DNA from 3 places in the Tepidamorphus sp. 3E244 genome. Region 3 is predicted to be linked to each of the others. Evidence: riboswitches for the same ligand, from Rfam matches in the RefSeq annotation. Region 3 holds a riboswitch; each other region holds the start of a gene.
What was found. A riboswitch is a leader RNA that binds a small molecule or an ion and turns the genes downstream of it on or off. The one in region 3 is predicted to bind thiamine pyrophosphate.
Positions count from the first base shown of each region.

Region 1: another riboswitch for thiamine pyrophosphate. It lies ahead of ACKTEK_RS12005 (ABC transporter permease); the one in region 3 lies ahead of thiC (phosphomethylpyrimidine synthase ThiC).
Region 2: another riboswitch for thiamine pyrophosphate. It lies ahead of ACKTEK_RS09915 (hydroxyethylthiazole kinase); the one in region 3 lies ahead of thiC (phosphomethylpyrimidine synthase ThiC).

Region 1 covers NZ_JBJXCY010000002.1:659,023-666,339, forward strand. The annotation lists gene ACKTEK_RS12000 (ABC transporter substrate-binding protein) at 1-699, opposite strand, end outside; gene ACKTEK_RS12005 (ABC transporter permease) at 731-1,504, opposite strand; TPP riboswitch at 1,571-1,688, opposite strand; gene ACKTEK_RS12010 (hypothetical protein) at 1,745-3,157, opposite strand; gene ACKTEK_RS12015 (adenylosuccinate synthase) at 3,222-4,517, opposite strand; gene ACKTEK_RS12020 (DMT family transporter) at 4,777-5,721, shown strand; gene ACKTEK_RS12025 (3-keto-5-aminohexanoate cleavage protein) at 5,737-6,669, opposite strand; gene ACKTEK_RS12030 (homospermidine synthase) at 6,812-7,317, shown strand, end outside.
Region 2 covers NZ_JBJXCY010000002.1:224,840-232,156, forward strand. The annotation lists gene ACKTEK_RS09885 (SDR family oxidoreductase) at 1-45, shown strand, start outside; gene ACKTEK_RS09890 (ABC transporter substrate-binding protein) at 50-874, opposite strand; gene ACKTEK_RS09895 (fumarylacetoacetate hydrolase family protein) at 978-1,940, shown strand; gene ACKTEK_RS09900 (TRAP transporter substrate-binding protein) at 1,937-3,016, opposite strand; gene thiD (bifunctional hydroxymethylpyrimidine kinase/phosphomethylpyrimidine kinase) at 3,013-3,828, opposite strand; gene thiE (thiamine phosphate synthase) at 3,825-4,514, opposite strand; gene ACKTEK_RS09915 (hydroxyethylthiazole kinase) at 4,544-5,329, opposite strand; TPP riboswitch at 5,378-5,486, opposite strand; gene ACKTEK_RS09920 (Lrp/AsnC ligand binding domain-containing protein) at 5,598-5,834, shown strand; gene ACKTEK_RS09925 (DMT family transporter) at 5,858-6,823, opposite strand; gene ACKTEK_RS09930 (hypothetical protein) at 6,911-7,150, opposite strand; gene ACKTEK_RS09935 (glycosyl transferase) at 7,250-7,317, shown strand, end outside.
Region 3 covers NZ_JBJXCY010000001.1:1,823,827-1,831,143, forward strand. The annotation lists gene tuf (elongation factor Tu) at 1-907, opposite strand, end outside; tRNA gene ACKTEK_RS08735 (tRNA-Gly) at 1,200-1,273, opposite strand; tRNA gene ACKTEK_RS08740 (tRNA-Tyr) at 1,516-1,600, opposite strand; gene rlmB (23S rRNA (guanosine(2251)-2'-O)-methyltransferase RlmB) at 1,769-2,581, shown strand; gene ACKTEK_RS08750 (hypothetical protein) at 2,551-2,784, opposite strand; TPP riboswitch at 2,946-3,076, shown strand; gene thiC (phosphomethylpyrimidine synthase ThiC) at 3,176-5,026, shown strand; gene ACKTEK_RS08760 (hypothetical protein) at 5,105-5,515, opposite strand; tRNA gene ACKTEK_RS08765 (tRNA-Thr) at 5,700-5,775, shown strand; gene ACKTEK_RS08770 (trypsin-like peptidase domain-containing protein) at 6,339-7,317, shown strand, end outside.

The sequences.
Region 1 (7,317 bases), on a different contig from region 3:
GATGGCCCGCATGAAGCGCAGCAGCTTCTCGTCGCCGGTCCGGTCCTTGTGGGCGACAAAGATCAGCTCGTCATAGACCGGCACGCCGTGCTCTTCCGGGTAGAAGGCAAGGCCTGTCTTTCCCTCGATATCCAGCTGAGTCAGCTCGAAGTTGCGGAACGCGCCGATCACCACATCGACCTTGCCCGCGATCAGCGCAGGCGACAGGGCGAAGTTGACGTTGACGAGCTTCACGTCGTCGAGCGTCAGGTTTTCCTGCGACAGCATCATCTTCAGCAGCGCATCCTCGAAGCCGCCGACAGAGAAACCGATGGTCTTGCCTTTCAGGTCGGCGAGGGTCTTCACCTCGCCGCCTTCGAGCGCGACCAGCGTGTTGAGCGGCGTCTCGACGATTGTGCCGATGCGCACCAGCGGCAGCCCCTCGCCGATCTGCTGGTGCAGGCTAGGCTGGTAGGAGATCGCGATGTCGCCCTGCCCGGCTGCGACGAGGCGCGGCGGTGCGGATGGGTCCGCCGGCGGCACGATCTCGACGTCGAGGTTTTCATCCGCGAAGTAGCCCTTCTCCTGCGCGACGATCACCGGCGCATGGTCGGGGTTCACGAACCAGTCGAGCAGCAGGGTCAGCTTGTCGGCGGCCTGTGCCGGTGCGGCGATGGCCAGTGCGATGGTGACGAGGGCCAGCGAGAGCAATCGCTTCATGGCGCGTATCTCCTTGTCGGTCTTGAAGAGTTCATGCCGGCAGTTCGTCCACCCAGTGAACGAGCCGGCGCGTGGAAAATTCCACGATCAGCCGCAGCGCGAGCGCGGCGACCGCGAGGAACAGGAGGCAGGCGAAGACGAGCGCGGTCTGCACCCGTGCATTGGCCTGCAGCATGACGAAACCCAACCCTGCCGAGGCCCCGACCCATTCGCCGACAACGGCGCCGATGGGCGCGATGGCCGCCGCGACCCGCAGGCCGGAGGCGAGCGCTGGCAGTGCCGCAGGCACCCGCAGCACCAGCGTCGTGGCGACGTTCGACGCGCCATACAGGCGGGCGAGATCGAGCAGGTGCGGCTCCGTGCGGCGCAACCCGTCATAGAAGGCGGAGGCGACGGGGAAATAGATGATGAGCGTCGCCATCGCGATCTTGGAAGCCAGCCCGAAGCCGAGCCAGATGACGAGCAGCGGCGCGATGGCAAAGACGGGAAGCGCCTGGCTCGCCACCAGCAGCGGCAGCACCAGGTGCCGCGCCGGTCGGAACAGGGTGACGGTGAGTGCAGTCGCGACACCCAGCACGGTGCCGACGATCAGCCCGAGCACCATCTCAAGAAACGTGATGCCGGCGTGATGGGCGAGGTAGCCCCACTGCGCGGCAATGGCCTGAAACACCGCTTGCGGGCCGGGGAAGATGAAGGCCGGTGGCGCAAACGTCGCGTGGGCCACCCACCAGACGACGAGCAACCCGGCAACCCACAGCGCGCCGCGCAGGACAGCTCCACCGATGTCGTTGACCGTGTCGCGCAAGGCGTTTCGTCACTCCGGTTGTGAGACCGGGTGCGCGCACGAATGAGAATTGGAAAAGCGGACCTTCGCCGCAACCAGTTCCCGTCCCTACGCCGGCATCACCCGGGTCAGGTTCGAAGGGTTCGGCGGTGCCGCCATCTCAGTCCCGCGGCACCAAGGCCTGAGGACACCCCTAGGAACGAATTTTGTGGTCCGGCTCCGCGTTTTGCTTACCGCGCGGAACCGGGTGGGAAGAATCGTCTACTGCGACTGGTTCTGTCCCCATTCCGCGAAGGCCTCGCGGAAAACCTGTTCGCCTTCCGGCCCCTTGGCCATCGTCACGATGGCGCGCTGGCCGTTGGCATAAACCATCGGCACGTCGAGGAACGGATGCTGAGACATCGCCTGGATGTTGCGCGGCGTGTCCTGGTCGCCCGCCAGAAGCGCCATCAGGAAGATGCCGTCATCGACGCGCACGACCTCGCCCGCCAGCGGCCCGCCACGCGCCTTCGGCGTCGTCTTGGTCAGCAGGCCCGGCACGTTGTTGATGCCACCACCGCCGAAGCCCGGCGGGATCGAGAAGACGAAATCGATCGTGTGGGTGGCCGGGAAGGCCGGATCGGTGTTCTTGCGGATCATCACGCTGAGCGCGAAGTCGCGGGAGGGAACGCGTACGCGCCCCTCGATGACCGGAATGCCGTTCTCGCGGTTCAGCGTCCAAGTGACCGAGCCCGGAACTTCAGCCGGGGTCGCCTGCGCGGTCTCGCCTTCTTCCACGAGCAGCGCCTCGATCACTGCCTCGCCGGGCGGCGCCGCGGGCGGTTCGGGCGCGGGCTCAGCCGGCTGGTCCGGCGCGGCCGGCGCATCCTGGCCGGCATTCTCGCCGTCGCCGGGAAGACGGGCCTCGACCTTCTCGTCGTCGGCACCTTCCTGCTGGATCAGGGCGAGCAGCGGAGCTGCCGCATCCATGATCGCGTCACGCTTCCAGTAACCGACACCGGCAATGCAGCCGACGATGAACAGCGCGATCAGCCAGCCCCACGGGCGGCTGCGCGTCTCAAGCTCGTAGGCGCCGGGATCGGGCCAGTCGTCAAAATGCTGGTCGTCCTCGGGGCCTTCAGGGACACCCGGAGGCGGGGCGAAGCCGTCATCGTCCATCTCGACGGACGGCGCGTTGGAATAACCCGGCGAAACCGGCTGGTTTGGAAGCTGCGCCGGATCGACCTGTACCGCGGGCGCATCGGGATCGGGCTGCGCCCTCTGGTTTGGCGGCGGCGGCGTGGGAGAGGCGGCCGGCTGCAGGAACTGGTCAGGGCGCTGTCGCTGCGGCGACACGTAACCCGGCGAACCGGGAATGGAGGGACGCGGCGTCGAACCAGGCTGCGCGGGCGGCGCAATGGCCGCCGGTTGTGCCGGCGGGGCGACGGCAGGACGTTCCGGCGGTGCCGCCAACGCAGGCCCCTTCGCCGCCTCTTCCGCCTCGATGGTGCGAACGGCAGCACGCAGGTTTTCCCGCATCTTCGCGATGTGCTCGGCATCCGCTGGCGGATCCGACTTCTGCAGCTGTGCGACGAGCGCTGTTTCGGCACGCGCGTACAGCTGGCGGCGCGCGGCAACCGTGTTCTCTGGCAGGTTGCCGATGGCTCGGCGCAGGACGGAATTGAAGTCGGTCATGTCGAATACACTGATCTACGCTTTTGGGCGGCTGGTGTGCGTCGCCGCCGGGTTGGTCATTAACCTAATCGCGGAATGGGTCATGAACAAGGATGGTGTCCTCGCGCTCCGGGCTGGTCGAAAGCATCGCAACGGGTGCCCCGATCAGTTCCTCGATGCGGCGGACATACTTGACTGCCTGCGCCGGCAGGTCGGCCCATGAACGCGCACCTGCCGTGCTGCCGCTCCAGCCTTCGAGCGTCTCGTAGACCGGCGTGACGCGCGCCTGCGCGCCTTGCGAGGCGGGGAAGTAGTCGATGCTACGTCCGTCGAGTTCATAGCCGATGCAGACTTTCAACTCATCGAAGCCGTCGAGAACGTCGAGCTTGGTCAGCGCGATGCCGGTCACGCCGGAGGTGATCATCGCCTGGCGAACCATCACCGCATCGAACCAGCCGCAGCGGCGCTGGCGGCCCGTGACGGTTCCGAATTCGCGGCCGCGCTCGCCCAGACGCGCACCGACCTCGTCCTTGAGTTCGGTCGGGAACGGCCCCTCGCCGACGCGTGTCGTATAGGCCTTGGTGATGCCGAGAACATAGTCGACGCCGCCCGGGCCAAGGCCCGATCCGGCAGCGGCCTGGCCGGCAACCGTGTTGGAGGAGGTCACGAAGGGATAGGTGCCGTGGTCGATGTCGAGCATCGCGCCTTGCGCACCCTCGAACAGGATGCGCTTGCCCTCGCGGCGCATGTCGTCCAGCAGCTTCCACACCCGGTCGACATAAGGGAGCAGGCGCCCGGCAACGGATTCCAGTTCCTCAAACAGCGCATCCGGCGCGATCTCCGGCTCGCCGAAACCGCGGCGCAGCGCGTTGTGGTGCGCCAGCATGCGGTCGATCTTCGCCGGCAGCGACTTGAGGTTCACGAGATCCATCACGCGGATCGCGCGACGGCCGACCTTGTCCTCGTAGGCCGGGCCGATGCCGCGACGCGTGGTGCCGATGCGCGCGCCTTCGCTGGCGGCGTTCTCGCGCATGCCGTCGAGGTCGCGGTGGACCGACAGGATCAGGCAGGCATTGTCGGCGATGCGAAGATTGTCGTGGGACAGTTCGACCCCCTGCCCGCGCAGGCGCTCGATTTCCTCGGCCAGCGCGTGCGGGTCGATGACGACGCCGTTGCCGATGACCGACAGCTTGCCCGAGCGCACCACGCCGGAGGGCAGCAGCGACAGCTTGTAGACCTTGCCATCGACGACGAGCGTATGGCCCGCGTTGTGACCGCCCTGGAAGCGCACAACGACATCCGCGCGTTCCGAAAGCCAGTCGACGATCTTGCCCTTGCCCTCGTCGCCCCACTGGGAGCCGACGACCACGACATTAGCCATGCGTAATCCAACCCTTCACGTGTTCCGCCCGTCTCATTTCACCGCGCGACAGTGTGCGCAAGGGGCCTGCCCCTGTCATGCAATCTCGCTGATTACGGTGAAGGCGGCGGACATTACCAACAAAGTTTCGCAAAATCGACAGCCAGAAGCACGCATGGCTGCCACCGTCGCGACAGGCTTTACACGAGCCCCGCCGAACCGCTAGCGCTTGCCTCCCGGCGTGGTGTCACGCCGGCGAACAGAAAAGCTCGATCGACCCATGGCAAGCCCGGCCGAACCCGCAACGCGCGCGGGCGTTTTCTCCCACCCTTACCTGCTCCTGACGCTGACCGCGCTGTTCTGGGGCGGCAACGCCGTGGCGGGCAAGCTGGCAGCGGGATCGATTCCCCCACTGACGCTGACCGCCGTACGCTGGGCCGGTGCGGCAATACTGATTTTCCTGCTGGCACGCCCGCATCTCGCCAAGGCCATGCCGGTGCTTCGCCAGCGCTGGCGATTCCTTTTCCTGGCAGGCGCGATCGGTTTCACCCTGTTCAACTCGGCTCTCTACGGCGCGCTGCACTACACTTCGGCGATCAATGTCAGCATCGAGCAGGCCGCGATGCCGATGATGATCATCCTCATCTCGTTCATCGTCTTTCGCGAACCGATCACCTTGGTTCAGGGTGTTGGCGTCATCGTCTCCATCGTCGGCGTGCTGCTCACCGCGACGCATGGCGACCTCGGCATGCTCGTACGCATGGAACTGAACCTCGGCGACGCCATCATGCTGCTCGCTGTTGTCGCCTATAGTGGGTACTCGGTTGCCCTGCGCAAGAAGCCCGACCTGCCCTGGCAGGTGCTGATGTTCGCGCTGGCCCTGTCTGCCGCGATCAGCGCGCTGCCGGGCCTTGCCTACGACCTTGCCTCAGGCCGCTACCCCACGCCCTCGCCGGTCACCTTCGGCGTGCTGGCCTACGTGGTGCTGTTTCCCTCGCTTCTGGCGCAAATATTCTACATGCGCTCGATCCAGATGATCGGTGCGAACCGCGCAGGCGCCTTCTTCAACCTCGTCCCCGTCTTCGGCGCGGCGCTCGCTGTGATCGTGCTGGGCGAAAGCGTCGAGATCTATCAGGCTATAGGGCTGGTGCTCGTCATTGGCGGCATCGCACTGGCCGAACGCTCCGCCCATAATGCTGCCGCGCGCGCGCCGGGCGGCGAGTGAACCGGTCGATCAGCGTCAGAAATTGACGCGGTCTGCGCCCTTTAGTTGCAGGATGTCGCGCGCCTCCGCCGGCGTCGCGACCTCAAGGCCCAGTTCCTCGATGATCCGGCGCACCTTGGACACCTGCTCGGCGTTCGACTTCGCCAGTTGCTTTGGCCCGATCCACAGCGAATCTTCCAGCCCGACGCGTACGTGGCCGCCCATCGACGCGGCGATGGCCGCGATCTTCATCTGGTTGCGGCCCGCCCCGAGCACCGACCACTTGTAGTCGTCGCCGAACAGCCGGTCTGCCGTGCGCTTCATGTGCGCAATGTCTTCCGGGTGCCCGCCGATCCCGCCGAGAATGCCGAACACGCTCTGAACGAAGAACGGCGGCTTCACCAGCCCCCGGTCGACGAAGTGCGCCAGCGTGTAGAGATGGCCGATATCGTAGCACTCGATCTCGAAGCGCGTGCCGTTCTGCGCGCAGGTCGTCAGGATCATCTCGATATCGGCGAAGGTGTTCTTGAAGATGCGGTCACGGGATCCTGCAAGGTAGTCGTGCTCCCAGTCATGCTTGAGATCGTTGAACCGGTCGAGCATCGGGTAGAGGCCGAAATTCATCGAACCCATGTTGAGCGAGGCAACTTCCGGCTTGAACCGCGCCACCGGCTCCAGCCTCTCCTGCACGGTCATGGTCGCCGCACCGCCTGTGGTGATGTTCACCACGCAATCGCAGCGCTGCTTGATGACTTTCAGGAACGGCTCGAAGCGCTCCGGCGACTGGTCGGGCGCGCCGGTCTGCGGATCGCGCGCATGCAGGTGAACGACGGCGGCGCCCGCCTCCACCGCACCAATGGCCGCTTCCGCGATCTCGTCCGCCGTCACCGGCAGGTGCGGCGACATGGACGGCGTGTGGATCGAGCCGGTCACCGCGCAGGTGACGATGACCTTGTTCTTGAGTGCCATGCCGTCTTCCTCTCGTGTTGTTCCCGCAATGGCGGAACCGGGTCCCGAAGCCCCGTGTTGTCGTGGCCCGCCTTGAGCTTTGCCCTATGTTGCCTGATAACCGCGACCTGAGAAATGGCAGCAAGAGGGAACGAACGCAGACATGGCAGACTGGCCCAAACACGCGAAGATCACCGGCCCCATCGTGATGATCGGCTTCGGCTCCATCGGACGCGGCACGCTGCCCCTGATCGAACGCCATTTCGACTACGACCCCAAGCGCTTCGTGGTCATTGACCCGGAGGATTCCGACAAGGAACTCCTGGACGAGCGCGGCATTCGCTTCATCTCCGAGCATGTCACCAGGAAGAACTACAAGAAGTTGCTGAAGCCCCTCCTGAGCGAAGGTGAAGGCCAGGGCTTCTGCGTGAACCTGTCGGTCGACACGTCCTCGCTCGACATCATGAAGCTCTGCCGCCAGATCGATGCGCTCTACATCGACACGGTTGTCGAGCCGTGGCTCGGCTTCTACTTCGACAGCAAGGCCGACAATGCGAGCCGCACCAACTACGCGCTGCGCGAAACGGTGCGCGAGGAAAAGCGCAAGAACCCCGGCGGTACCACCGCCGTCTCGTGCTGCGGGGCAAACCCCGGCATGGTTTCGTGGTT
Region 2 (7,317 bases), on a different contig from region 3:
CAGAACGTGCTGATCGACGGCGGTCGCTTCCCCGGCTGCTGGTGAGCCGCTAGCGCGGGGCGACGCTCGCCGCCGCCTCGCGCAGCCGCTCCAGTGCGCGAACCAGCGAAGGTCCGGGGCAGACTGTTTCCGCCTGCGGCACCACCACCCGGCGCGACGGCGGGAACCGGGCAGCCAGCACGGGATGCGCGAGCATGGCCGCGCCCTGGTCTGCGGCGTCGCCATCTTCCGTCAGGCCCTGCCCGTCGAGGATCAGGAGGTCGACATCGACGGTCGCAAGCCGCTCGGCATCCAGTCTGGCGAAGCCATCGGCCTCAAGCGCGTTCTCCAGCCCGGCTGCACGCATCAGCGCGTCCATCATGGTGGCGCGGCCCGTCACGATGCCGCGCCGCTGGAGATAGAGCGCGCGCAGCTTGCGATTTCCCTGCATCTCACGTGGCGCGAAGGCATCGCGCAATTCGCCCGCCAGCGCCGCGCCCCTTGGCCCCTGCCCGATCAGCAACCCGAAGGTTTCCAGCTGGTCGGCTGCCGCCTGCGGCGTACCGGGAATGCCGAGTTCTTCCACGTTCAAACCGGCGCGACGCATGGCGGCCTTCGCCGGTCCGCCGGAGAACGGGCCGGCCAGCACCAGGTCCGGCTTGCGCACAATCACGTCCTCAGCGTTGCCGCGCGTGAGGTCGTAGCCATCCGCTTTGTCCGCGAAATAAGAGAGCGCCGGGCGCGGGGCATTCCAGCTTAGCGCCGCGATCTGGTCACGATCGGCTAGGGCTAGCAGCAACTGGTCGGCGCACATGTTGACCGAGACGATGCGCGACGGCCTGTCCTGCGCCTGCGCGGCAGACGCAGGAACAAGGCAGAATGCCACGAGAGCCATCCCCACCGCTTGCCGCAGCAGGCGCGATTGCGCATGATCTGCGCCCAATGCGAAGGCAAAGCGCGCCGCGCGAGCAAAGGCGCGACCACAGGGAGAGACTTGCATGAAACTCGTCCGTTTCGGTCACAAGGGCTTTGAGCGCCCCGGTATCATTTCCAGCGACGGGACCATCCGCGATCTGTCCCACGTCGTGTCGGACATTACCGGCGCGGGCCTGCGCCCGGAAGGCCTCGAGCGCATCGCGCGCATCGACCCGGACGACCTGCCGCGCGCGCCCGAGGATGCCCGCATCGGCCCGTGCATCGCCATGCCGTACAACTTCGTCGCCATCGGTCTCAACTACGTGGATCATGCGCAGGAAGCCAACATGCCGATCCCCGAGCAGCCGATCATCTTCAACAAGGCCCCGACTTCCATCAGTGGCCCGTATGACGATGTCGTGCTGCCGGTCGGCGCCAAGAAGGGCGACTGGGAAGTCGAGCTTGGCATCGTCATCGGTAGCCCGTGCGACAATGTCAGCGAGGCCGACGCGATGGACTATGTCGCCGGCTTCTGCGTCTGCAACGACGTTTCCGAACGCCAGTACCAGATGGAAATGGGCGGCGAATGGGTGAAGGGCAAAAGCGCGCCCTCCTTTGGCCCCCTAGGGCCCTGGATGGTGACGAAGGATGAGATCGCCGACCCGCACAATCTCTCGATGTATCTCGACCTCAATGGCAAGCGCATGCAGGACGGCAACACCGCCAACATGATCTTCAAGGTCGATCTCATCGTGTCCTATGTCAGCCGGTTCATCCCGCTGATCCCCGGCGACGTGATCGTCACCGGCACGCCGGCGGGCGTAGGCCTCGGCATGAAGCCGCAGGTCTTCCTCAAGCCCGGCGACGAGATGGTGCTCGGCATCGAGGGACTGGGCGAACAGCGCCAGTCCGTCGTCGCCCACCCGAAGGAATCGGCCCCAGCCGCTGCGCCGGCCCAGCCGGTCGAGGCATCCGAGCCCGACGAACCCATCGAGCTCGCCGACGCGGACGAAACGCCCGAGACCGGCGAGCCGGCGGAAGGCTAGGCGTCGCCGCGCGCAGCGAGGAAAGTCTCCGTGCCGGCCTTGGTCCACGGCGTCAGCCGCGTCTTGGCCGCACGGTAGGACTTCAGGATCTTCGCAAACATCTCGTCCTTGGCGGCTGCTTCGTCCAGCACCGTGACGGAAGCCTCGCGTGCAGCCGTGATCACGTCCTCGGGGAAGGTGCGCAGCTTCACGTCGTACTCGTCGACGAGCGTACGCAGCGCCTGCGCGTTTTCCCAGTCGGATTCAGCGACAGACAGCGCGTTCTCGGCCGCGCATGAATCCGAGACAATGGCTTTCAGGTCGTCCGGCAGGGCCTCGTAGGCTTGAAGCGAGACGAGGCATTCGCCGGTCCCGTTCGGCTCGTGCCAGCCCGGCGCGTAGTAATACGGCGCGACCCGGTAGAAGCCTTGCGCGAAGTCAGACCACGGGCCGAGGAACTCGGCGGCATCCACGAGGCCTGACTGAAGTGCGCCGTAGATGTCGCCGGGCGGCAACGAGACCGACGCCCCTCCGAGCTTGGCAAGGATCGCCCCGCCAAGGCCGGGCATCCGCATCTTCAGGCCCTTGAAGTCATCAAGGCCGTTGATTTCCTTGCGGAACCAGCCGCCCATTTGCATACCGGTATTGCCGCCCATGAACGGCTTGATGCCGGATGGGGCATAAAGCTCGTCCCACAGGTCCTGTCCGCCGCCATGCAGAATCCAGGCTGCGTGTTCCGGCGCGGTCAGGCCGAAGGGGATCGCCGTGTAGAAGACCGAGGCCGGAAGCCTGCCCTGCCAGAAGAAGCTCGCCGTGTGCGCCATCTGCGCGGTGCCGGACTGCACCGCGTCGAAGACCTCGAGCGGCGGCACGATTTCGCCCGCCGCGTAGACCGTGACGTTGAGCGCGCCGCCGCTGGCAGCGGTGATGCGCTGCGCCAGGCGCTCTGCGGTAACGCCCGGTCCCGGCAGGTTCTTCGGCCACGATGTCACCATGCGCCAGTTGCGGGTCTCCTGCGCCTGCACGACGGCGGGGCTTGCAAGACTGGCAGCGCCTGCCGCGCTGGCGGTGAGAAGGTTGCGTCTGGATAGGGTCATGATCTGCCTTTTCCGGTTTCCCAGAGTTCGTGGAAGTGGTGGACGGGGCCGTGGCCCTTGCCCACGTCGAGTTGACCCGAGGCCGACAGCGCTCCGAAAAGGTAGAGCTTGGCCGCCGACACCGCGTCGTTCAGCGCGTCGCCGTGGGCGAGCCGCGCCGCGATGGCCGAGGACAGGGTGCATCCCGTGCCATGCGTGTTCTGCGTGTCGATGCGTGGAGAGGAGAAGCGCTCGTGGCCGCCCTCGTAGACGAGGATGTCGATGGCATCGCCGTCGAGATGCCCGCCCTTGATGAGCACGGCATTGGCACCAGCCGCGCGCAACGCCTCGCCCTGCGCGATCATGTCCTCGATCGTGTGGCCGACGTCTGTTTCCGCCAGAACCGCAGCTTCATGCAGGTTCGGGGTCACGACATCGGCGAGCGGCATCAGCACCTCGCGGATGACGTTGACCGCTTCGGGCTTCAGCAGCGGATCGCCACTGGTGGCGACCATCACCGGGTCGAGCACGATGTTCGACGTGCCGTGGCGTTTCAGCCCGTCGGCGACCGCGCGGATGGTATCGGGATCGCTGAGCATCCCGATCTTCGTGGCCGACACCGCGAGGTCGGAATAGACCGCGTCGATCTGCTGCGTCACGAAGTCCGGCGGCACGTCCATCACGCCGGTGACGCCCTTCGTGTTCTGCGCCGTCAGTGCTGCGATGACCGACGCACCGTAGACGCCAAGCGCAGAGAACGTTTTCAGGTCGGCCTGGATGCCCGCACCCCCGCTGGAATCGGATCCGGCGATTGTTACCGCGATTGGGATCATGCGCCCCTCCCCGCCAGTGCCTCGTCCACCCGCAGCCGCAAGGCCGCTGCCGCATCCTGCGGGTCGTTGGCGCTGATGACGGCGGAGACCACGCAGATGCCGTCCGCACCGGCGGCGACAACCTCGCCCGCCCGCTCCAGCGTAATGCCGGCAATGGCGCAGATCGCGCCGGGGAACCCGCGCGCGCGCAGTGCCTCGGTCATCTCCAGCAGGCCATCGAGGCCGACGGGCGCATCCGGGTTGTCCTTGGACGAGGTCTCGAACACACCGCCAATCGCGCAGTAGTCGATCACGTCGAGCGGCGCGGACTTCACATGGTCCAGGTTCTTGATCGTCAGCCCGATGATCGCGTCGGGGCCGAGCAGACGGCGCGCGTCTGCCGGGTGCATGTCGTCCTGCCCGAGGTGGACACCGTCGGCACCCGACGCCAGCGCCACGTCGACCCGGTCGTTGATGACGAAATCGGCCCGCCCGTCGAGCGTCGCGACGATATCGCGCGCTGAATCGATCATCGCACGGGTATCGCCATCCTTGTCGCGGAGCTGGATCAGCGTTGCGCCGCCATCAGCAGCCTGCGCCGCGAGTTCGGCAAGACTGCCCGCGTGCGGAACGGCCGGATCAACCAGAACGTAAAGCCGCGTATCGACGCGCGGACGATCATCATGAAGTTGTGGCGATGCGCTCATCGCGTGTCAGACCTCTCGGTTGGATGCGTTCAGGAAAAGCGGGCGTGGCGCGCGAGATCGGCGGGCGACAGGGAATAGACCGCATCGACCAGCCGCCATGCGAAACTGCCTGGCCCCTCCGCGCCCTGGTTCGCGTGCTCGGCGGCAACGCCCAGCAGCGCGGCAGCAGCACCAGCCGCGACGAACGGGTCATGCGTCACCGCAAGGAAAGCCGCGGTGAGCGCGGAACCCGCGCAGCCCGTCCCGGTCACCTGCCCAAGCAGCGGATTTCCGTTGTTGAGGTGGCGATGGCGGCTGCCATTGGTCAGGTAGTCCTTGCGGCCGGTGACGAGCAGCACGGTCATCAGGTCGAGGGCCAGCTTGTCGGCCATCTCTGTGGAATAGCCCTCGGCCTCAGCCAGCGCGGTCGCCTCGGCGCGGTTGCAGCGAAGCACCCACGGCTCGCGCTTGAGGATTTCGCGCGTGAACCGCATGCGCGAGGAGGATACGTCCACGAACACGGGGTCCAGCACCCACGGCGTGCCTTCTTCCCCAACGACGTCGAGCGCGCCGGGGATGGCGCTGCGGCGATCCTCGTCCAGCGTGCCGAGATTGACGAGCAGCGCGTCGCATCGCGCGGCGAAGTCCGGCACTTCGACCGGCGACACAGTCATGGACGGCACCGCGCCCGCCGCGATCAGGATGTTCGCGGTGATCGGCTGCGCGACCGTGTTGGTGATGACATGGATTCGCGGCTGCCGTTCGCGCAGGTTGGCCAGCGCATCGGCAGCGGCTGCGGCGATGTCCTCGGGCCGGCTGGCGTTTTCGCCGCTCATGCCCGGCTTCCCGCCGAAATGCACACCGCATGGCGGTGCGTGATGCCCGTAAATGATTTCATCGTTCCCTCCGCCGGCACAATCCGGATCAGGTTCAATGGGTTGGCGATCCGCCTCTCAGTCGCGACTCGTTTGCGCGACACCCCAACGACTGACTATGCACGCAAACCTATGGAGCCACCGCGCCCGTTGCAAGGCTTGCGGCTTGTGCATCCCGGGTGGCATGTGAAAAAGTCCTGATCCTTCAAGCCACCGGAGCCGTTTGCCGATGACGCCGTTCTACATGCTGATCAAGTGCCATCTGGGCAAGGCCTACGAGGTCGCCAACGCCATTGCCGACCGCGAGATCGCCTCGGAAATCTATTCCATCGCGGGCGATCATGACCTGTTGGTGAAGTTCTACGTCGAGGCCGACACCGATATCGGCCATTTCGTCAACGAGAACGTCCACACGGTCGACGGCATTCGCGATACCAAGACGATCCCCACCTTCAAGGCGTTCTGAGGCGCGCGAAAGGACCTGCCCGGTCAGGCCAGCGGAACGCCGCCTGCCTTGCGCTGGCGTGCGCGTTCCAGCCCCAGTTGGCGCTCTCGGTAGATCACGAACAGGCCCGACAGCACGATGATCGACGCGCCCACCAGCATGATCGGCTGCGGTACGTCGTCGAACAGCATGTAGCCCAGCACCATCGCCCAGATCAGCGTCGTGTAGTCGAACGGCGCGATCAGCGATGTCGGCGCGTGGCGGTAGCTTTCGGTCAGGAAGATCTGCGCAACACCGCCGATGAAGCCGATGGTCACCAGTTTCGCGACCATCATCGCGTCGGGAAGCACCCAGCCGAAGGGCAGCGAGGCCAACCCGAACACGGTGCCGCTGACGGAAAAGTAGAAGGTGATCGACATGGTGGATTCGTGCTTGGTCAGCGCGCGGATCTGGATCATGGCAAGCGCCGTGCAGCAGGCAGCCGCCAGCGCCACCATCGCGCCAAGCGATGCGTCATCGCCCCGGTCGATTTCCGACAAGAGGTGTGGCGACAGCACGATGAGCACGCCGACAAAGCCTACGACCACCGCACTCGACCGGTAGATACCGACACGCTCGCCCAGCAGCAGTGGCGCGAGCAGGACCGTGACCAGCGGCGCGGCATAGCCGAGCGTGATGGCATCCGGCAGCGGCAGCAGCGACAGGGCGTAGAACGACAACCCCATGGCGCAGCAGCCGATGAAGCCACGCTGAAAATGCCCCAGCTTGTTGGTCGTCTTGAGGGCGTCTGCAATGCCGCGCAGGAGCGGCGAGCGCGAGCCGTCAGCCCGGGTTTCGTGGGAGACGCGCCAGCAGATGTAGATGAGAATGGGGAGGATGGCGAAGAAGCTTCGCCCGAACACGATCTCGCCGGTCGGAAGCTCGGTTCCGATCGACTTGATCAGCGCCGACATGCCGGTGAACAGCAGTGCAGACGCGACCTTGAGTGAGACGCCGAGAGCGGGGTTCACGAAAACGACTTTCCGGAAGCGAGGTGATCCTCACTCCCGGAAAGCACAGATTTGGGGGCGGGACAATCCCGCCAGCTGCATGGCAGATCAGTTGGCCGTGCCGCCTTCACCACCAGCCGAACCACCGGCAGAGCCGCCGTCACCGGCGGGGGCAGACACGTCAGGCACCTGAAGGTCGACGTTGACGGAATCGCCACCATTGAAGAAGCCACCGGAGTACAGGAAAGCCGCGCCGGCCAGAACTGCGATCAGGATACCGGCAATAAGCCAGGTAGCACTAGCACCACCGTTCTCATGCACGACAACACGTTCATCTCTCGGTTCCATCTTGTGTCCTTTCATTTTTGCGGACCATTGCGATGGACAATCAATGCGCTCGCACGCGATAAGTTTCATATGCGCAGCCGGTCTGGTTAACCGGCATGCATGCATCACGACTGGGTGTTGGCTGGCTTGAACCTTTCCGTGGCAGCGATTTGCGGGCTGATCGGTGG
Region 3 (7,317 bases):
TGAACTTCGTGTGCGGCGTCACCGAACCCGGCTTGCACAGCACCTGGCCGCGCTCGACGTTCTCGCGTTCCACACCGCGCAGCAGCGCGCCGATGTTGTCGCCCGCTTCGCCCTGGTCGAGCAGCTTGCGGAACATCTCCACACCCGTGCAGGTCGTCTTCACCGTGTCCTTGATGCCGACGATCTCGATTTCCTCACCGACCTTCACGACACCGCGCTCCACGCGACCCGTGACGACCGTGCCACGACCCGAGATCGAGAACACGTCTTCGATCGGCATCAGGAACGGCTGGTCGATCGGACGCTCCGGCGTCGGGATGTAGGCATCGACCTGCGCCATCAGCTCGCGGATCGCGTCTTCGCCGATCTTCTTGTCGCCGTCGTCCAGCGCAACCAGCGCCGAGCCCTTGACGATCGGAATGTCGTCGCCCGGGAAGTCGTACGAGGACAGAAGCTCGCGGATCTCCAGCTCGACGAGCTCCAGAAGCTCCTCGTCATCGACCTGGTCGACCTTGTTCATGAACACCACGATCGCCGGCACGCCGACCTGGCGGGCAAGCAGGATGTGCTCGCGCGTCTGCGGCATCGGGCCGTCGGCGGAAGACACGACCAGGATCGCGCCGTCCATCTGGGCGGCACCCGTGATCATGTTCTTCACGTAGTCCGCGTGGCCGGGGCAGTCGACGTGGGCGTAGTGGCGGTTCTCGGTCTCGTACTCCACGTGCGCCGTGGAGATCGTGATGCCGCGTGCCTTCTCTTCCGGCGCCGCGTCAATCTGGTCGTACGCCTTGAACTCGCCGAAAAACTTCGTGATCGCAGCCGTCAGCGTCGTCTTGCCATGGTCAACGTGGCCAATCGTGCCAACGTTCACGTGCGGCTTGTTCCGCTCGAATTTCGCCTTACCCATGAGTCGGGGCTCCAAATGGTCTCGTTGATGCGCGGCAGTTCATCCGCCGCCCTTGTCGCGCCCCGCGCGTTAAGAGATATGGGCGAAAGACGCAAGAAAAAAGTTGACGTGACCACGCGCAATCGCACACGCCCCGCCGACATGGGGCCTGCTGCACTCGATTTGTCGAAAATTGACTCAGCCGGCTGCGAGACTGCCAAGAGTCATGGCGAGAACGTCACCGTAGTGCAAAGCGCGGGTTGGTGCGACCCAACCACCATTTGTCTCGTGGAACTCGCCACGAGACAACGATTGGAGCGGGTAGCGGGAATCGAACCCGCGTCTTCAGCTTGGAAGGCTGTTGCTCTACCCCTGAGCTATACCCGCTTGAACGTCGTTGATCGTCGGCAAGATATAATCACCTGCCCCACACTGCCAGCCGCAAAATTCATTTCGGCGTGCGTCTCGGCAAATCTTGCGCTCCCTCGAACACTCGGGTGTTCGCAAGCCCGACCGGGCGCCGCGCCCTTGGCGCGCCCTCTCTGGAGCGAGGCGGCCGAAGACCGCGACAGCGTGAAGAGGATATCCCGCATCTAGGGCTGGCGCGGCGGCTAGATGCAAGGAAATGATGGTGGAGGGGGTTGGATTCGAACCAACGTAGGCATAGCCAACGGGTTTACAGCCCGTCCCCTTTAGCCACTCGGGCACCCCTCCACGGAGTTCGCAAACAAACGCCGGAAATGATCCGGCGGCGCAGCGAGCGCGCTTTATGAAAATGAATGGTCCGGGTGTCAACCGCATTTCCCGCTGCAAAGCCCGCCAAAGTCACGCAGATGCCAATCTTGACGTGGCGCCGCGTCTTCGGCTGCGCTATCAGGCGGCATGAACAGACCAGATCACAAGCGAAACGCCCGAAAGGGCGCCCCCGGTGGACATCGAAAGCCTGGCGGCGGCAACGCGCCACCCGCCCCGCCCGAGCGGTTATCTCTCTACGGTTTGCACACGGTGGAAGCCGCCCTCGGCAACCCGCAGCGCAAGCTCTTCGAGCTGCACGCATCGGCGAATGCGCTGCGCAAGCTCGGCGATGCGGTTCCGGCCGGCTTGGAGGTCATCGAGACCCATCCGCGCGAACTTGACCGGCATTTCGGAAAGGACACGGTCCACCAGGGCGTGCGGCTGGATTGCGCGCCGATCCCGGATATGGCGCTGGACGATTTCCTCTTCGGCCCGAAGACGAAAGCTGCACGGCTTCTCGTGCTGGACCAGATCACCGACCCGCACAATGTCGGCGCGATCCTGCGGTCCGCAGCTGCTTTCGCGGTTGATGCAATCGTCACGACCGCGCGGCATTCACCCGTTGAAAGTGCGGTTCTGGCGAAATCCGCATCCGGCGCGCTGGAATACGTGCCCTTCATCCGCGAGCGCAATCTCGCCGACGCCATGGCGCGCCTCGCCGAGAACGGCGTGCGCCTCATCGGGCTGGATAGCGAGGGCGAAACGGACCTGGAAACGGTGACGGGCGCCTCGCCCTATGCGCTGGTGCTGGGGGCAGAAGGCAAAGGCCTGAGACAGAGAACGCGCGAACATTGCACTGTGCTCGCGCGTCTCGACATGCCGGGTGCGATCAAGAGCCTGAACGTCTCGAACGCGGCAGCGCTGGCGCTTTACGCCGCGCGGCGCGGGGAATCCTCGTAAAGCCGCGCGGTGCGCAGTTCCGGTGCAATCCGGTAGGCGATCAGCGGTGAGATGAGGAAGCTCGCGGCAACCGCGAGCGGGATCAGGTACATCGCATTGGCATTCAGCGCCGGGATCATCAGAACGGCGATGATGCCGAGGCCGAAGATGACCGGTGCGATCTGCATGGCGACGAGGGCGGTAATCTGATGGCGGGTTTTCATGCCTGCTCCTCCTGTAACAACTGGTGGGGAAACGTCGCCTTTCGGCCAAAAGTTCCGAACGACTCCCGCCGATATGACGGTTCCGACCCCGCCGCGTGGAAAATAAGCGTTTCGGCCTCTTCAAGGGCAATTGACTTGGCGAATGCACGGCGGCAACCTCGCATCTTCACCCGGGGGGTCCCGACAAGGGGCTGAGATATCGCTGGGCAGGCCGGATACGGCCATGCAGCGCGGTGACCCGACGAACCTGATCCAGTTCACACTGGCGGAGGGACGGTGCTCATGCCCGCGCTACCGATATCGGCAAGTTCAAAGGCCCGTTCAGGCCGGGCAGCCCCACTTCATTCCCGAAGCGACTGGATCTCCACTGCTGTTGCACGGAGCATCCGACATGACGTTCGAAAAGCCCATCGACGGTTCGACCGCGAAAAAGGTTGAGGTCACCACCGGCCCCCTGCCCGCCTCGCGCAAGATCCACCACACCGGCATCTTCCATCCCGATATTCGCGTGCCGATGCGCGAGATCGCCGTTCACCCGACCGCTGGCGAGCCGCCGGTCACGGTGTACGATTCCTCCGGCCCCTATACCGACCCGGACGCGACAACCGACATCAATTCAGGTCTGCCGCGCGTCCGCGGGAACTGGGTCACCGCGCGCGGCGACGTCGAGGCCTATGAAGGCCGAAGCGTGCGCCCTGAGGACAACGGCTCGGTCTCTGCTGACAAGCTGACGCCGGAATTCCCCGTCCGCCATAGCCCGCTGAAGGCACGCAACGGCAAGGCCGTGACCCAGATGGCCTATGCGCGCGCCGGCATCATCACGCCGGAGATGGAGTTCGTCGCCATCCGCGAGAATCTCGGCCGCGAAAAGCTGCGCGAGAAGATCGAGCGTGACGGCGAGGATTTCGGCGCGTCCATCCCCGATTTCGTGACGCCGGAATTCGTGCGCCAGGAAATCGCCAGCGGCCGCGCGATCATCCCCTCCAACATCAATCACCCGGAAAGCGAGCCGATGGCGATCGGCCGGAACTTCCTGGTGAAGATCAACGCCAATATCGGCAACTCGGCCGTCACCTCCTCCATGGCGGAGGAAGTGGAGAAGATGGTGTGGGCGATCCGCTGGGGCGCCGACACGGTCATGGACCTGTCGACAGGGCGCAACATCCACAACATCCGTGAATGGATCATCCGAAACTCGCCCGTCCCCATCGGCACGGTGCCGCTCTACCAGGCGCTGGAAAAGGTCAACGGCATCGCCGAGGACCTGTCGTGGGAGGTCTACCGCGACACGCTCATCGAGCAGGCAGAACAGGGCGTGGACTACTTCACCATCCATGCCGGCGTACGCCTGCACTACATCCCGCTCACCGTCGACCGTGTCACCGGCATCGTGTCGCGCGGCGGCTCGATCATGGCCAAGTGGTGCCTGCACCACCACCGCGAGAGCTTTCTCTACGAGCACTTTGAAGAGATCTGCGACATCTGCCGCGCCTATGACGTGTCGTTCTCTCTCGGCGACGGGTTGCGACCCGGCTCCATCGCGGATGCCAATGACGCGGCTCAGTTCGCGGAACTGGAAACCCTCGGTGAGTTGACGCAGATCGCCTGGAAGAAGGATTGCCAGGTGATGATCGAGGGCCCCGGCCACGTGCCGATGCACAAGATCAAGGCCAACATGGACAAGCAGCTGGAGACCTGTGGCGAGGCTCCGTTCTACACGCTTGGACCGCTCACCACCGACATCGCACCCGGCTACGACCACATCACGTCGGGCATCGGTGCGGCCATGATCGGTTGGTTCGGCACCGCCATGCTCTGCTACGTCACGCCCAAGGAGCACCTCGGCCTGCCCGACCGTGACGACGTGAAGGTCGGCGTCATCACCTACAAGATCGCCGCCCACGCGGCCGATCTCGCCAAGGGGCACCCGGCCGCGCAAATCCGCGACGATGCCCTGTCACGCGCCCGCTTCGAGTTCCGCTGGGAGGACCAGTTCAACCTCTCGCTGGACCCGGAAACCGCGCGCTCCATGCACGACGAGACCTTGCCCAAGGAAGCGCACAAGGTGGCGCACTTCTGCTCCATGTGCGGCCCGAAGTTCTGCTCGATGCGGATTTCCCACGACATCCGCGCCGAGGCGCAGAAGGAAGGCATGGCGGCCATGGCGGAGAAGTTCCGCGAGGGCGGCGACCTCTACATGCCATTGGAAAAGTCCGGCGCGCCGAACCCCGCCAAGGACTGACCGCGCACGGTCGCACAATGAAAAATGGCGGGCCTTTGCAGGCCCGCCATTTGAATTTCTTCCATTCGCTTTCAGCGCCTAGTGGTGCCAGCGAAACCCGCCATGGGCGGTGAAGATACCCCGGTTGCGCGGCTCGTAGTGATAGACATAGCCGTAGCTGTGGCGCGGGTGGTGCGCGTAGTGATTGCGCACGCGGTGATGGCGGTAGTAGCCGTGGTTCGGCCCGACATAGACATAGCCCACGCCGCGGCGGTGGCTGTAGTAGCGCGCGTCGTAGCGGCAGTCGGCGCGGCGCGCCACGTACCAGTAGCCCGACGGGTGGTAGCGGTAACCCGACACGAACGGGAAATGCGTTCCCACGACATAGGCCGTGCGGTGGCGCTTGTGGGCATCTGCCGGTGCGGAATACCCGGCGAACACGCAGACGGCGAACGTCATCACCGCCATGCGCAGAAATTTGGCTGAGAAGATCTTTGAAACGAAGGACATGGATACGCGGCCTCTCTGGCACCGGCAAACACCCGGCACGTTTTCATCTGGATTGCCGCATCACTTTACGTCAATTTGCGCCGGAATGCCGCTGCGTATCCGCGACAGGGTTAAGGCTTCCAAGTGCACCGAACCCCTTAACCGCTTGACCGCCATGATGGCTGCGGCTACACGCGCGGCAGATGCCGGCTTAGCTCAGTTGGTAGAGCACCTGATTTGTAATCAGGGGGTCGCGGGTTCGACTCCTGCAGCCGGCACCAATGATTTCAATGAGTTAGAGCCAACAATCTTGCTTGTCACACTAGCGTGTCAGCACATTGTCAGCAATTGATGTTACTTCCGGGGCCCAGCCGCACTTTGGGCAACGCACGCTATCGGCCCAAAGCCGCCGCTTGACTACCTTGTGGTCAACGTCCGCTTCGCGCCCCCATTGCGACCGTTCAGCCTGCTGCTTGAATTTCTCGGAAGTTGCCTTTTGTCAAATCAGATACGATGACTAGCTTGGGTCGGGGCGCAGAATAGCGGCATGGGGTTGGCCGATGGCTGGAAGCAGACATTCAGCCGCGAGATTTCGGCGTTGTGCCAAATCCAGAACTTCAAGCCTCCTTTCCTTCGCCTTAAATGAAGACCGCGGTTAGGCGAACTGGTATTTTCCGTGGACATTTCCAAGGACGCATAGATCAGTCGTGCCAAAGCGGGTAAACAAGCTGGACGGGGCCACTCTTCGCATACGGGCTGTGTAACTGCGGCCTAAGAGCAAACGTCTCGACACATCTTGCCCGCCGAATGCTTATGGTGAGCGGCGTGATTGGAAGGGGGCCCCGTGCCATCGGCCGCTCGAATATTCGGCAAGCTCTATTCCATAGATATCCCTGCCATGTTCTGCGATGAGAAGACGCTGCTCGCCCACCTTGATATCAGCCCAGCAGAGCTGAAGAAGATATGGTGGTACCGCCGCAAGATGTATCGACAGTTCTCGATCGCGAAAGGGCCCGGAAAGACGCGTATGATCTATGCGCCGGACCGTCGGCTAAAAATTCTGCAGCGCAAGCTCGCGCCTTTGCTGGGCCAGATATATAGGATCCGAAACCCAGTCCACGGCTTCGTGTTAGATCGTTCCGTCAAAACGAATGCTGAGGCTCATGGCGCGCGACGCTTCGTACTCAACTTGGACCTTCAGGACTTCTTCCCAACGATTACCGAGAACCGGATCGTGGGCCTGCTAACGTCCGTCGGTCTTGAACGTCGCGTTGCTGAGATCGTGGCGAGACTGGCTTGCTATGAAGGCCATCTTCCCCAGGGGGCACCGACGAGCCCAGTGCTGTCTAACATGATCTGTTATCGCCTCGATACGGAGCTCCTCCGCATCGCAAAGAGCGCGAGAGCGATCTATACCCGGTATGCGGACGACATCACATTCTCAGGTTATCAGCCTCCAGTCCCGCTTTTCGAAGTCGGTCCACCCGCGGTCGGGAAATTCTCCCCGGACTTGCTCGCGGCCACCTTGCGTGCGGCCGTCCAAGGCAACGGATTCACCATTAATCCGCATAAACTCCACTACGCTGACCGAAACTCGCGGCGCATCGTCACTGGCGTGAAAATCAATTCAGGGCTGAACGTTGATCGCCGTTACGTCCGCGACATCCGAGCGAAGCTCAACTCGATAGAGAAACATGGGCTCAAAGCCTCACAAGCAACATATGCTTCAAAAGGTGGCAAAGGCGATATCGGCTCTCACATTCGCGGAAAGATCGCATACGTCGCCCATTTGAAGGGGTTGGCGGATCCAGTCGTTCGGTCCT